4 regions of the Pseudomonas sp. KU43P genome follow, and region 1 is predicted to be linked to each of the others. Evidence: predicted binding sites of a transcription regulator. Region 1 holds the regulator's gene; each other region holds the start of a gene.
What was found. Region 1 encodes sigma-54, which starts transcription at its own class of promoters, with help from an activator protein. Its sites were predicted from a motif close to ANTGGCATNNANNTTGCTNT; they were not measured.
Positions count from the first base shown of each region.

Region 1 (3,072 bases):
TGACGGCGACGGGTTTCGGAAAAGCGCTTTAGCAGCGTTTCTTCATCGGCGTCGAGAAACAGCACATCACACTTGATATGGCGGCCGCGGGCTTCCGAAAGCAGCTCGGGAAAACGTGACAGGTGGCTGGGCAGGTTGCGCGCATCGATCGAGACGGCCACTTTCGGCTGCAACAGCTCGGTGTTGATCAGCGCATTCTCCGCCAGTTGCGGCAGCAAGCCGGCCGGCAGGTTGTCGATGACGTAGTAGCCGTTGTCTTCCAGCACATCGAGGGCGGTACTCTTGCCGGAGCCGGACCGGCCGCTGACGATGATCAGGCGCATGTTCAGTGCTCGTTCTGTGCGTCCAGGACAACCTGGTACAGGGCCTCGCTGCTGTGAGCAGCACGCAGGCGCTCGCGAACTTCCTTGCGATCGAGCATGCTGGCGATCTGGCGCAGCAGTTCCAGATGGGCATCGGTAGCGGCCTCTGGCACCAGCAGGACGAACAGCAAATCGACCGGTGCGCCATCGATGGCGTCATAGTCGATCGGAGCATCCAGGTGCAGCAGGGCGCTGACGGGTGAAAGGCACCCTTCGAGCCGGCAGTGGGGAATGGCAATGCCATTGCCGAAACCAGTGGAGCCGAGTTTTTCCCGGGCGATGAGCTTTTCGAAGACGTCTTGCATCTCAAGCTCGGGTACTTGCTCGGCAATCAGGTTGGCGACCTTTTCCAGGGCGCGCTTCTTGCTGCCGCCCGGCACGTTCACCAAGGAACGGCCGGGGGTCAGGATGGTTTCAAGTCGGATCATGGATGAGGGGGATCAGCGGGCGGCTGCACCTTGCAGCAGGCTTTGCTGTTTTTCCTTGTGTTTTTTCAATTGGCGGTCGAGCTTGTCGGCCAAGGCGTCGATCGCTGCATACATGTCTTCGTGTTCCGCGTTGGCAACCACTTCGCCGCCAGGAATCTGCACGGTCGCTTCGACCTTCTGTTGCAGCTTCTCGACCTTCATGATGACCTGCACGTTGGTAATCTTGTCGAAGTGACTCTCCACCCTGGCAAGCTTTTCAAGCACGTAATCGCGCAGCGGCTGGGTGACTTCTACATGCTGTCCACTGATATTGACTTGCATACAGCTTCTCCTTTGTTGCCCGTGCATAAAGAGGCAGGTATTGCACCTGCCCCACAAACGCTGTGGCACACCCAGGGGCTACATCAGTCGCTTGCGCTCGCTCGACGGTGCGATGCCGAGGGACTCGCGGTACTTGGCGACGGTGCGACGGGCTACCTGGATGCCTTGTGCCTCCAGTAAACCAGCGATCTTGCTGTCACTCAATGGCTTTTTCTGATTTTCCGCCGCAACCAGTTTCTTGATGATCGCGCGGATCGCCGTGGACGAGCATTCACCGCCCTCGGCGGTGCTGACGTGGCTGGAGAAAAAGTATTTCAGTTCGTAGATGCCGCGCGGCGTGTGCATGTATTTCTGCGTGGTGACCCGCGATATGGTCGACTCGTGCATGCCCACTGCTTCGGCGATATCGTGCAGCACCAGCGGCTTCATGGCTTCGTCGCCGTGGTCGAGGAAACCACGCTGGTGTTCGACGATCTGTGTGGCCACCTTCATCAGTGTTTCATTGCGGCTTTGCAGGCTCTTGATGAACCAGCGCGCCTCTTGCAGCTGGTTGCGCATGAAGGTGTTGTCGGCGCTGGTGTCGGCGCGGCGGACGAAGCCTGCGTACTGCGGGTTGACCCGCAGCCGTGGGATCGCCTCCTGGTTCAGTTCGACCAGCCAGCGCTCGCTGTCCTTGCGCACGATCACGTCGGGCACCACGTATTCGGGTTCGCTGGATTCGATCTGCGAGCCTGGGCGCGGGTTGAGGCTCTGCACCAATTCGATGACCTGGCGCAGCTCATCTTCCTTGAGCTTCATGCGGCGCATGAGCTGGCTGTAGTCGCGGCTGCCGAGCAGGTCGATGAAATCGCTGACCAGGCGCTGGGCTTCGCTCATCCAGGGGGTGCTGGAAGGTAGCTGGCGCAGTTGCAGCAACAGGCATTCACCCAGGTTGCGCGCGCCTACCCCGGCGGGCTCGAACTGCTGGATGCGGTGCAGCACCGCTTCGACCTCGTCCAGTTCGATATCCAGCTCAGGGTCGAAACCGGCACAGATCTCTTCGAGCGTGTCTTCCAGGTAGCCTTGGCCGTTGATGCTGTCGATCAGGGTGACGGCGATCAGGCGGTCGGTGTCGGACATCGGTGCCAGGTTCAGTTGCCACAGCAGGTGGCTCTGCAGGCTCTCGCCGGCAGATGTGCGGGTGGTGAAGTCCCACTCGTCGTCATCGTTGCTCGGCAGGCTGCTGGCGCTGGTCTGGTAGATGTCTTCCCAGGCGGTGTCGACCGGAAGCTCGTTGGGGATGCGCTCGTTCCACTCACCCTCTTCCAGGGTTTCGGCACTGCTGGTGCTTTCCTGGAAGCTGTTGTCCTGCGCTTCGGCGACTGGCTTGTTCTCGGCGTTGTCCGCCATAGGGTCGCTGTTGTCGAAGTCGTCGCCGTCTTCCTGACGTTCGAGCATCGGATTGGACTCCAGCGCCTCCTGGATTTCCTGCTGCAGGTCCAGGGTGGAAAGCTGAAGTAGGCGAATGGCCTGTTGCAACTGCGGGGTCATCGTCAGTTGCTGGCCCATTTTTAGGACGAGCGATGGTTTCATGGCAGGGGCTAAATACCTTGTTCGCCGGCGCGCATGCGCCATCCACTACACGAGGGCGCCGAAGCGCCAAATTCAAGCAAGTTTTATGCCTTAAATTGTAGCGTTTGCCTAGAGCACTGTAACAACTTAAGCCCCGTCAAGGGCGGTTTGCCAGTGCTCCAGGCCTACCTCGGATTCAGAGTCGGAACTCGTGGCCCAGGTAAACTTCCTTGACCAGGTCGTTGGCCAGGATGGTTTCGGCATCGCCTTCGGCGATCAGTTGGCCATCGTTGACGATGTACGCGGTTTCGCAGATATCCAGGGTTTCGCGGACGTTGTGGTCGGTGATCAGTACACCGATGCCCTTGGCCTTGAGGTGGTGGATGATCTGCTTGATGTCGCCCACGGAA
Region 1 is NZ_AP019365.1:1,102,363-1,105,434, forward strand. Features, by position in the region: gene rapZ (RNase adapter RapZ) at 1-323, opposite strand, end outside; gene ptsN (PTS IIA-like nitrogen regulatory protein PtsN) at 326-790, opposite strand; gene hpf (ribosome hibernation-promoting factor, HPF/YfiA family) at 803-1,111, opposite strand; gene KU43P_RS04965 (RNA polymerase factor sigma-54) at 1,190-2,683, opposite strand; gene lptB (LPS export ABC transporter ATP-binding protein) at 2,859-3,072, opposite strand, start outside.

Region 2 (3,072 bases), 570 kb from region 1:
GGTGTTGCCGTCCTTGTCCTTGATGGTGATCTTCGCTTCGCTGATCGCCTGCGGCACAACGAACTGGCCGTTGAAGCTATCGGCAGTATCGACCACTGCCTTGTCGTTCTGTACCACCACCGAGCGCCCCACCAGCGAAGAGGCCTGCAGGGCCTGGGACGAGGCCATGGCATTGGTGATGCTGGTGACCGAGTCGTTCAGGTTGGTGATGCCTTCGAGGCTGCTGAACTGCGCGAGCTGGGCGACGAACTCGCTGTTGTCCTGCGGATCGAGCGGGTTCTGGTGCTGCATCTGGGTCACCAGAAGCTGCAGGAACGCGTCCTTGCCGAGCGCGTCGGAACCGGTCTTGGACGTGGTATCGACGGTTTTCTTGGTGGTGCCACCGACGCCCGATGCCGTCAGGACATCGTTGAGGTTCACACCGCTGGTGCTATCGACTGCCATGGTCTGGATTCCTTATCACTGACCCAGGGTCAGGACTTTCTGCATCATGTTCTTGGCGGTGTTCATCAGCTCGGCGTTGGTCTGGAACGCGCGGCTGGCGGAGATCATGTCGGCCATCTCCTCGACCACGTTGACGTTCGGGTAATAGACGTAGCCGTCCTTGTTCGCCGCCGGGTGATTAGGCTCGTAACGTGCTTCGAGGTTGCTTTGGTCTTCGACGATGCCTTTGACCTGCACACCCTGCCCCGCCTCGCCCTGGTCCTCGAACAGCGACTGGCTGCCGCCGGCCTGGGCATTCTGGAAGGTTGTGGCGAACACCGGGTGACGCGCGCGGTAGGTCTGATCGATGCTCGACGACACGGTCTCGGCGTTGGCGATGTTGGAAGCGACGGTGTTGAGGCGGGTGTTCTGCGCGCTCATGCCGCTGCCGGCAATGTTGAAAACACTGGAAAGGGACATGGTCATTCTCCGCGCAGGGCCGATACCAGCCCTTTGAATTTACTGTTGAGCAAGGTGAAGCTGGCCTGGAAGCCGATGGCGTTTTCGGTGTAGTTCGATTGCTCGATCTGCGCATCCACGGTGTTCTGGTCGATCGACGGCTGCGTCGGCGTGCGGTACTGCAGGCTCTCGTCGTTCATCGCCAGGCCTTCGGCCTCGATGTGGCGGCTGTTGGTGCGCTCCATGGCGAAACGGCCGCTCTGCTGCTTCTGGCTCTCGGCGGCGAGCACCGAGGAGAAGTCCATGTCACGCGCCTTGTAGTTCGGCGTGTCGGCGTTGGCGATGTTGTTGGCCAGCACCTCGGCACGCTGGGCGCGGAAGCCCAGGGCTTTTTCGTGGATACCAAGTGCCTTGTCGAAACTGATGCTCATGTCGGGGAAACCTTCGAAGGTTGACCGGAATGTCGTTGCCGAAGATAGAGCAAGAGCTGTGCCAAGGTTTTAAAAGCCCGTGAATGCTGGGCTTTGGAGACTGCAGGGGAAATGTCGATGCCAGAAAAGCGGCAAAGTGCTTCCGCTTGGACATGGGAAAGCGGCAATTGCCGGGTGGCATAAGCGGCAAAGCAAAAAATTGACGGCAGTTGCGGTGCATGTCTTGGGTTGAGTGGCGTGGTGCATATCGAGTGCCGCCACTCTGATTAACGATCTTCAGCCCTTTTTTGGTGAAATTTAGGAAATTTCCCACAAGCTTCACGGAAATTTCCTCGGTCGATATGTGGTGTGATTTCCCCCTGTACGCGATGTCAGGGAGACACCTCATGTATCTGGATTACCTCGTGCCGTCATGGCTCGAGATCGAATCACGCATCATTGACGCAATGGGCTATCAAGGAGGCGCCCATTTTCTCGATCACCTCAACCAGACCGCCCCCTCGCTGTCCCTCAACCTGAATCGGGTCAAGGCGGTTCGCTCGGCCCTCAACCAGGCCGAGTGGCAAGCCAGCGTCATGCTGCGCCAACGCTTTGCCGAGCTTGAGATCGCCAGCATCGTCGATGACCTGCTGAGAGTGGTGAGGGACATGGCGATGATCGTCGTCGCCAGCACCCTCACCGGCGGCGCCATCGGCGCCGGGTTCGGGGCGTTTACCGGCGGTGCGGGGGTAATTCCCTTCGGCTTCGGCCGGACTCATTACCTGTGATAGCTCTTCCTGAATCCAGGCCACTGTATGCAAAGGCATGCTACCGGGCTTGCGCTTCGAAGGCTCCTTGTCTTTGCCGGCAGGCCGATTCGACTGCTGAGGCTGCACTTCATCCATCGCGCCCTTGTGCCGCTCCGGCACCTGCAGATCCGGCCGTTTCTTCAACCCCTCCTCATGCTTGAGCATCCACTGCCCCAGTCGCGCGCCCTTGCTGCTGGCCGCCATTTCCTGCGCCAGCACCCGGGCATCGCCGCGTCCGCGGGTGAGGTACGAGACGATCGCCCCCAACAGCAGCACCACCACTTCCACATGCCCCAAGGCAATGTGATGAGCAGCACGGGAGACCGTATCCGGGTGGTCCTGGCTGAACGGGTCGAGGCCATCGCTGCGCGTGCCTTACCAGGCGATGTGCATGCCGTCGAGGTAGTACTCGCCGATGCGCGGCAGGTCTTCGACGAAGAACTCGGCGATGGAGGCAAGCCCCAGCACGCCGAGGATCCAGCCGCTGAGCGAATGGCCCCAGATGACCATTCAGCCCTCATGAACGTAAAACTGCACAAATGTTGACTTAAGGTAGAATCTCGATGGACGAAGCATTCTCCATATTTACTGAATCAATGGGACAACCTGCATACCGACAGGAAGTTCCACCGTCAAGTCTAGAACGTTACAAAAATAGACTACCAAATCAATTGCTTGAATACTGGGCAGAACATGGCTGGTGTGGGTATGCTGACGGACTATTTTGGACTGTTAACCCGCAGGATTACGAAGGAGTGACGGCCTCATGGCTTGAGGGCACTGCACTTGCCGCTAGAGACACATACCATTTAATTGCAAGAAGCGCCTTTGGCGACCTTTATTTTTTTGGAGAGCAAACCGGGTTTTCACTGAAAATCATTGGTTACTTGTCATGCTACGTAGGAAAAGACAGAAAAATTGTCAACATGGATCGGCACGTACAAAATTTCTTTGCGATGCGCGATCGAGAA
Region 2 is NZ_AP019365.1:1,671,645-1,674,716, reverse strand. Features, by position in the region: gene flgD (flagellar hook assembly protein FlgD) at 1-444, opposite strand, end outside; gene flgC (flagellar basal body rod protein FlgC) at 460-903, opposite strand; gene flgB (flagellar basal body rod protein FlgB) at 906-1,313, opposite strand; gene KU43P_RS07705 (DUF6861 domain-containing protein) at 1,655-2,080, shown strand; partial or broken gene KU43P_RS07700 (DUF6861 domain-containing protein) at 2,036-2,599, opposite strand; gene KU43P_RS07695 (GAD-like domain-containing protein) at 2,665-3,072, shown strand, end outside.
Region 2: a site for sigma-54 is predicted at 1,360-1,379, ahead of flgB (flagellar basal body rod protein FlgB). Genes of this name have one in related genera too.

Region 3 (3,072 bases), 2.8 Mb from region 1:
GTGGAGGGGAGGGCGACGTCTTTGTCGGGATTAGCTGGGCAACCGCCGTTGGCTACCGGTGCAAAGTCTTCAGCAAGAGATGGGCCAATATCACCGGTGTTTCAGCCCAGCATCTCGTGCATGGCAATGATCTGTTCGGCCACCTGGATCAGTTTCTGCTGCCGGCTCATCGCTTGGCGTCGCATCAGGGTGTAGGCCTGTTCTTCGTTGCAGTCTTTCATTTTCATCAGCAGTCCCTTGGCCTGCTCGATGCGCTTGCGCTCGGCCAACTGCTGGTCGCGCGCCAGTAGCTGAGCCTTGAGCGCCTGGTCGCTTTCGAAGCGGGCCATGGCGACATCGAGGATCGGTTGCAACCTGGCCGCGTGAATGCCTTCGACGATGTATGCGCTGACACCCGCCTGGATCGCCTGGCGCATCACCCCTGGGTCATGCTCGTCGGTGAACAGCACAATGGGCCGCGGCTGCTCGCGGCTGACCATCACCACTTGCTCCATCACATCGCGATCGGGTGACTCGGTATCGATCAGCACCACGTCCGGGCGCACCGTTTCGACGCAGGCGGGCAGGTCGATGGTCAGGTCTGGCGCTTCGATCACCTCGAAGCCGGCTTGGCGCAGGGCCGCCTTGAGGCGGCCGAGCTTCTTCTGAGTGTCGTCGATCAGCAGGATGCGCAGCATGGTGGAGACCCTCACGAACCGACACGCGCGCCAGGCGCATCGCCCAGCGCATGCAGGCGAAAGCTGCGGGCATAGCCATAGGGGTCGCTGCCATCCCAGCGTATGCCGTCGATCAACAGGCTGCTGCGCATGGGCTGGGCAGGGCAGGGTACCCCGAGCGTTTCGGCGGCGTCGCGGTACAGCGCGAGCTGCTGGACCTGGCGGGCTACACCGAGGTAATCGGGGTCGTCACGCAGCAAGCCCCAGCGACGGAACTGGGTCATGAACCACATGCCGTCGGACAGGTAAGGCAGGTTGGCGCGGCCCTGGTCGAACAGGCGCAGGGCGTGAGGATCCTGCCACTGGTTGCCCAGGCCGTCCTGATAGTTGCCCAGCAGGCGCGGCTCGATGTTTTCCGCAGGCGTGTCGAGATAAGCACTGCCGGCCAGCAGTTGCGCGGTGCTGCGGCGGTTCTCCTGGCTCTGCTCGATGAAGCGGCTGGCGGCAAGAACTGCCTTGATCAGCGCCCGGGCGCTGTTGGGGTACTGCTCGACGAAAGTGCGCGCACAGGCCAGCACTTTTTCCGGGTGATCGGGCCAGATCGACTGGCTGGTGGCCAGGGTGAAGCCCTGGCCTTGTGCGATGGCGGCGGCAGCCCAGGGCTCGCCGACGCAGAAACCGTCGATGCGGTCGGCCTGGATGTGTGCGGCCATTTGCGCCGGCGGCACCACCACGCTGTCGACATCGTGCAGTGGATGGATGCCCTGGCTGGCCAGCCAGTAGTACAGCCACATGGCATGGGTGCCGGTGGGGAAGGTCTGGGCAAAGGTCAACCGCGCGCCATGCTGGTGCACCAGCCGAGCCAGTGCCTCAGGGCTGGTCACGCCTTTGCGTTGCAAGGCAGGGGATAGATTGAGCGCCTGGGCATTCTGGTTCAGGCCCATGAGCACGGCCATGCTGCTGGCTGGCACGCCGCCGATGCCCAGATGCACTGCGTAGACCAACCCGTACAGGCAATGGGCAGCATCCAGTTCGCCGCTGGCCAGCTTGTCGCGCAGCCCGGCCCATGAGCCCTGGCGCCTGAGGTTGAGGGTCAGGCCCTGTTGTTGGGCAAAGCCTTGGGTGGCAGCGACCACCACTGACGCGCAGTCGGTGAGGGCCATGAAACCGATATCGAGGCTGGGTTTTTCCGGCGCGTCGCTGCCGTTGACCCATGCCAGAGGTGATGTATTCACGAAGATCCTCGCCTGTACTGAAGTAGGCCGTGTGCAGGCGATGTAGCAACGCATGTGCCAAGGCCCTGTCATGGTGAGCGCGCGCTGGCTATAATCGCACCCTCACTCACCCCGAGCCTTGCCCGCCCATGTATACCCTGGCCCGCCAGCTGCTGTTCAAGCTTTCTCCGGAAACTTCCCATGACCTGTCCCTGGACCTGATCGGTGCCGGTGGCCGCCTCGGGCTCAACGGTATGTTCTGCAAGCAGCCAGCGGCGTTGCCGGTGACGGTGATGGGGTTGAACTTTGCCAATCCGGTAGGCTTGGCCGCAGGCCTGGACAAGAACGGCGCGGCCATCGATGGCTTTGCCCAGCTGGGCTTCGGTTTCGTCGAGATCGGCACGGTGACCCCACGCCCGCAGCCCGGCAACCCCAAGCCGCGTCTGTTCCGCCTGCCGGAGGCGACGGCGATCATCAACCGCATGGGCTTCAACAACCTGGGCGTCGACCATCTGCTGCAGCGTGTGCGTGCCGCGCGTTACGACGGTGTGCTGGGCATCAACATCGGCAAGAATTTCGATACCCCGGTGGAGCGAGCGGTCGACGACTACCTGATCTGCCTGGACAAGGTCTACACCGAGGCCAGCTACATCACCGTCAACGTCAGTTCGCCGAACACCCCGGGCCTGCGCAGCCTGCAGTTCGGTGATTCGCTCAAGCAACTGCTCGATGCGTTGGCCGAGCGCCGTGAGCAGTTGGCCTCCACCCACGGCAAGCGTGTGCCGCTGGCGATCAAGATCGCCCCGGACATGAGCGACGAAGAAACCGCGCTGGTCGCGGCGGCGCTGATGGAATCGGGTATGGATGCAGTGATCGCCACCAACACCACCCTCGGCCGCGAAGGTGTCGAAGGCCTGGCCCATGGGGGTGAGGCGGGTGGCCTCTCGGGCGCACCGGTGCTGGAAAAGAGCACCCACATCGTCAAGGTGCTGGCTGGTGAGTTGGCGGGCAAGTTGCCGATCATTGCAGCGGGGGGGATCACCGAAGGGCGTCACGCCGCAGAGAAGATCGCTGCCGGTGCGAGCCTGGTACAGATCTACTCAGGCTTTATCTATAAAGGGCCTGCGTTGATTCGCGAGGCGGTGGATGCCATCGCTGCCATGCCGCGGGCATAAGAGGCAGGCATAAAAAAGGGCCCCATC
Region 3 is NZ_AP019365.1:4,160,734-4,163,805, reverse strand. Features, by position in the region: gene KU43P_RS19010 (ANTAR domain-containing response regulator) at 102-677, opposite strand; gene KU43P_RS19005 (CmpA/NrtA family ABC transporter substrate-binding protein) at 689-1,891, opposite strand; gene KU43P_RS19000 (quinone-dependent dihydroorotate dehydrogenase) at 2,020-3,045, shown strand.
Region 3: a site for sigma-54 is predicted at 1,934-1,953, ahead of KU43P_RS19005 (CmpA/NrtA family ABC transporter substrate-binding protein). Genes of this name have one in related genera too.

Region 4 (3,072 bases), 720 kb from region 1:
TGGCCCGGCAGCGCTTCGCGCACTTCCTCCACCTCCACGTCCTTGCCCAGCTCGTCGATCACATGGTCGATGGAGATGAATTTGGCACGTTCCAAGGCGCGCTCGAGCACCGCCATGTCGAACTGCTTCTCTTCATGCTCCATGCGGTGACGCTTGGCATGGGTGGTCGGATTCACCGAGATCACGCCACAGTATTCAGGCATGTGCTTGGCGAAGTCGGCGGTGCCGATTTCGGTGGCCTGGTCGATGATGTCCTGCTTGTGGCTGGCCAGCAATGGGCGCAGCACCAGCTTGTCGGTGGCCGAATCGATGATCGACAGGTTCGGCAGCGTCTGGCTCGATACCTGGGAGATCGCCTCGCCGGTAACCAGCGCTTCGATTTCCAGACGGTCGGCCATGTGCGCCGCGCCGCGCAGCATCATGCGCTTGAGGGTCACGCCCATGTAGCTGTTGTCGACCTTGTTGAGGATCTCGCCGACCACTTCTTCGAACGGCACGCTGATGAACAGCACGCGCTGGCTGCTGCCGTACTTCTTCCACAGGAAGTGGGCAACTTCCATCACCCCCAACTCGTGGGCGCGGCCGCCGAGGTTGAAGAAGCAGAAGTGCGTCATCAGGCCACGACGCATCATCTGGTAGGCTGCCACGGTAGAGTCGAAGCCACCGGACATCAGTACCAGGGTCTGCTCCAGGGCGCCCAGCGGATAGCCGCCGATGCCTTGGTGCTGATTGTGGATAACGTACAGGCGCTGGTCGCGGATTTCGATGCGCACCAGCACTTCGGGGGTTTTCAGGTCGATGCCCACGGCGCCGCACTGCTGGCGCAACTGGCTGCCGACATAGCGGTCGACGTCCATCGAGGTGAAGTCGTGGTGGCCGCCACGCTTGCAGCGCACGGCGAAGCGCTTGCCGGCCAGCAGGTGGCCGAAGTGCTGCTTGCACTTGGCGACGATGTCGTCGAAGTCACCCAGCGGGTATTCCTCGACCTGCAGGAAGTGGGTGATACCCGGGGTGCAGGTGAGGCGCTCGATCAGCTCGCGCTGTACCTTTTCGTCCTCGACGCGGGTGACCACTTCGAGATTGTCCCAGACACCATCGACCGCGAGCTCAGGATCCAGATCCTTGAGCACGTTGCGGATGTTCTTGCCGAGCTGGCGGATGAAGCGCTTGCGCACCGGCCGGCTCTTGATGGTGATCTCTGGGAAGACTTTGACGATAAGTTTCATTGGTTTAACAGCGCGCGCAGGGCCTGCCGAAAATGAGGGGCGCGAATTATATCGGAAATTGCTCAGGATTTGACCAACTTTTGTACAGAAGGTTGGATTTATATTGCCTGCACCGGCCTTATCGCCGGCAAGCCGGCTCCCACAGGGGAGGTGCAGGTCTCAGACGCAGGGTTGCCTGGTGGGAGCCGGCTTGCCGGCGATGAGGCCCTCAAAGGAAGCACTACCTCATTTAAATGCACGCTATTGGTGCACCAAGGCAGAAACCCGCATCTTAAAGGTGCATTTTCCCCGAGCAACGCGGCAGCAGAAGCCCGCAAACGCCCCCTTTTATCCCGCCCTCGCCATTTTCGGGCACTGGCATGCAATTTGCTCCCTTGTGAGGCAGGTAAGCTTGGCCGACTATCCGCGCCCGGCAACACCCTTTTTTCCAGGGCAGCGGCCCACCGCGCTCTAGACCATCCGGAGGACAACATGTCGAAGTCGGTTCAACTCATCAAAGATCATGACGTCAAGTGGATTGATCTGCGTTTCACGGACACCAAAGGCATTCAGCATCACGTGACCATGCCAGCGCGTGATGGCCTGGACGAAGACTTCTTCGAAGTCGGCAAGATGTTCGACGGCTCCTCCATCGCTGGCTGGAAAGGCATCGAAGCTTCCGACATGATCCTGATGCCGGTTGACGACACTGCCGTGCTGGACCCGTTCACCGAAGAGCCGACCCTGATCATCACCTGCGACATCGTCGACCCGTCGAGCATGCAGGGCTACGATCGTGACCCGCGCGGCATCGCCAAGCGCGCCGAAGAGTACCTGAAGAGCACCGGCATCGGTGACACCGTATTCGCAGGCCCGGAGCCTGAGTTCTTCATCTTCGACGAAGTGAAGTTCCAGTCGGACATCTCCGGCTCGATGTTCAAGATCTTCTCCGAGCAAGGCTCGTGGATGACCGGCGCTGATGTGGAAGGCGGCAACAAAGGCCACCGCCCAGGCGTGAAAGGCGGCTACTTCCCGGTTCCGCCGTTCGACCACGACCACGAAATCCGTACTGCCATGTGCAACGCACTGGAAGAAATGGGCCAGACCGTCGAAGTTCACCACCACGAAGTGGCGACTGCCGGCCAGAACGAAATCGGCGTCAAGTTCAACACCCTGGTGAAGAAGGCTGACGAAGTACAGGCCCTGAAATACGTCGTGCACAACGTTGCCGACGCTTACGGCCGCACCGCCACCTTCATGCCGAAGCCACTGTACGGCGACAACGGCTCGGGCATGCACGTGCACATGTCGATCTGGAAAGACGGCAAGAACACCTTCTCGGGTGAAGGCTATGCCGGCCTGTCCGACACCGCTCTGTACTTCATCGGCGGCATCATCAAACACGGCAAGGCCCTGAACGGCTTCACCAACCCGTCGACCAACTCCTACAAGCGCCTGGTCCCAGGCTTCGAAGCCCCGGTCATGCTGGCCTACTCGGCCCGTAACCGTTCCGCTTCGATCCGTATTCCTTACGTCGGCAGCCCGAAAGCCCGCCGTATCGAAGCGCGCTTCCCGGACCCATCGGCCAACCCGTACCTGGCCTTCGCAGCCCTGCTGATGGCTGGCCTGGACGGCATCCAGAACAAGATCCACCCAGGCGATGCAGCCGACAAGAACCTGTACGACCTGCCGCCTGAAGAGGCGAAGGACATCCCGCAGGTTTGCGGTAGCCTGAAAGAAGCTCTGGAAGAGCTGGATAAAGGCCGTGCGTTCCTGACAAAGGGCGGCGTGTTCTCCGACGACTTCATCGATGCCTTCATCGAACTGAAGAGCGAAGAAGAAATCAAGGTCCGCACCTTCGTTCACC
Region 4 is NZ_AP019365.1:387,209-390,280, reverse strand. Features, by position in the region: gene thiI (tRNA uracil 4-sulfurtransferase ThiI) at 1-1,226, opposite strand, end outside; gene glnA (type I glutamate--ammonia ligase) at 1,698-3,072, shown strand, end outside.
Region 4: a site for sigma-54 is predicted at 1,580-1,599, ahead of glnA (type I glutamate--ammonia ligase). Genes of this name have one in related genera too.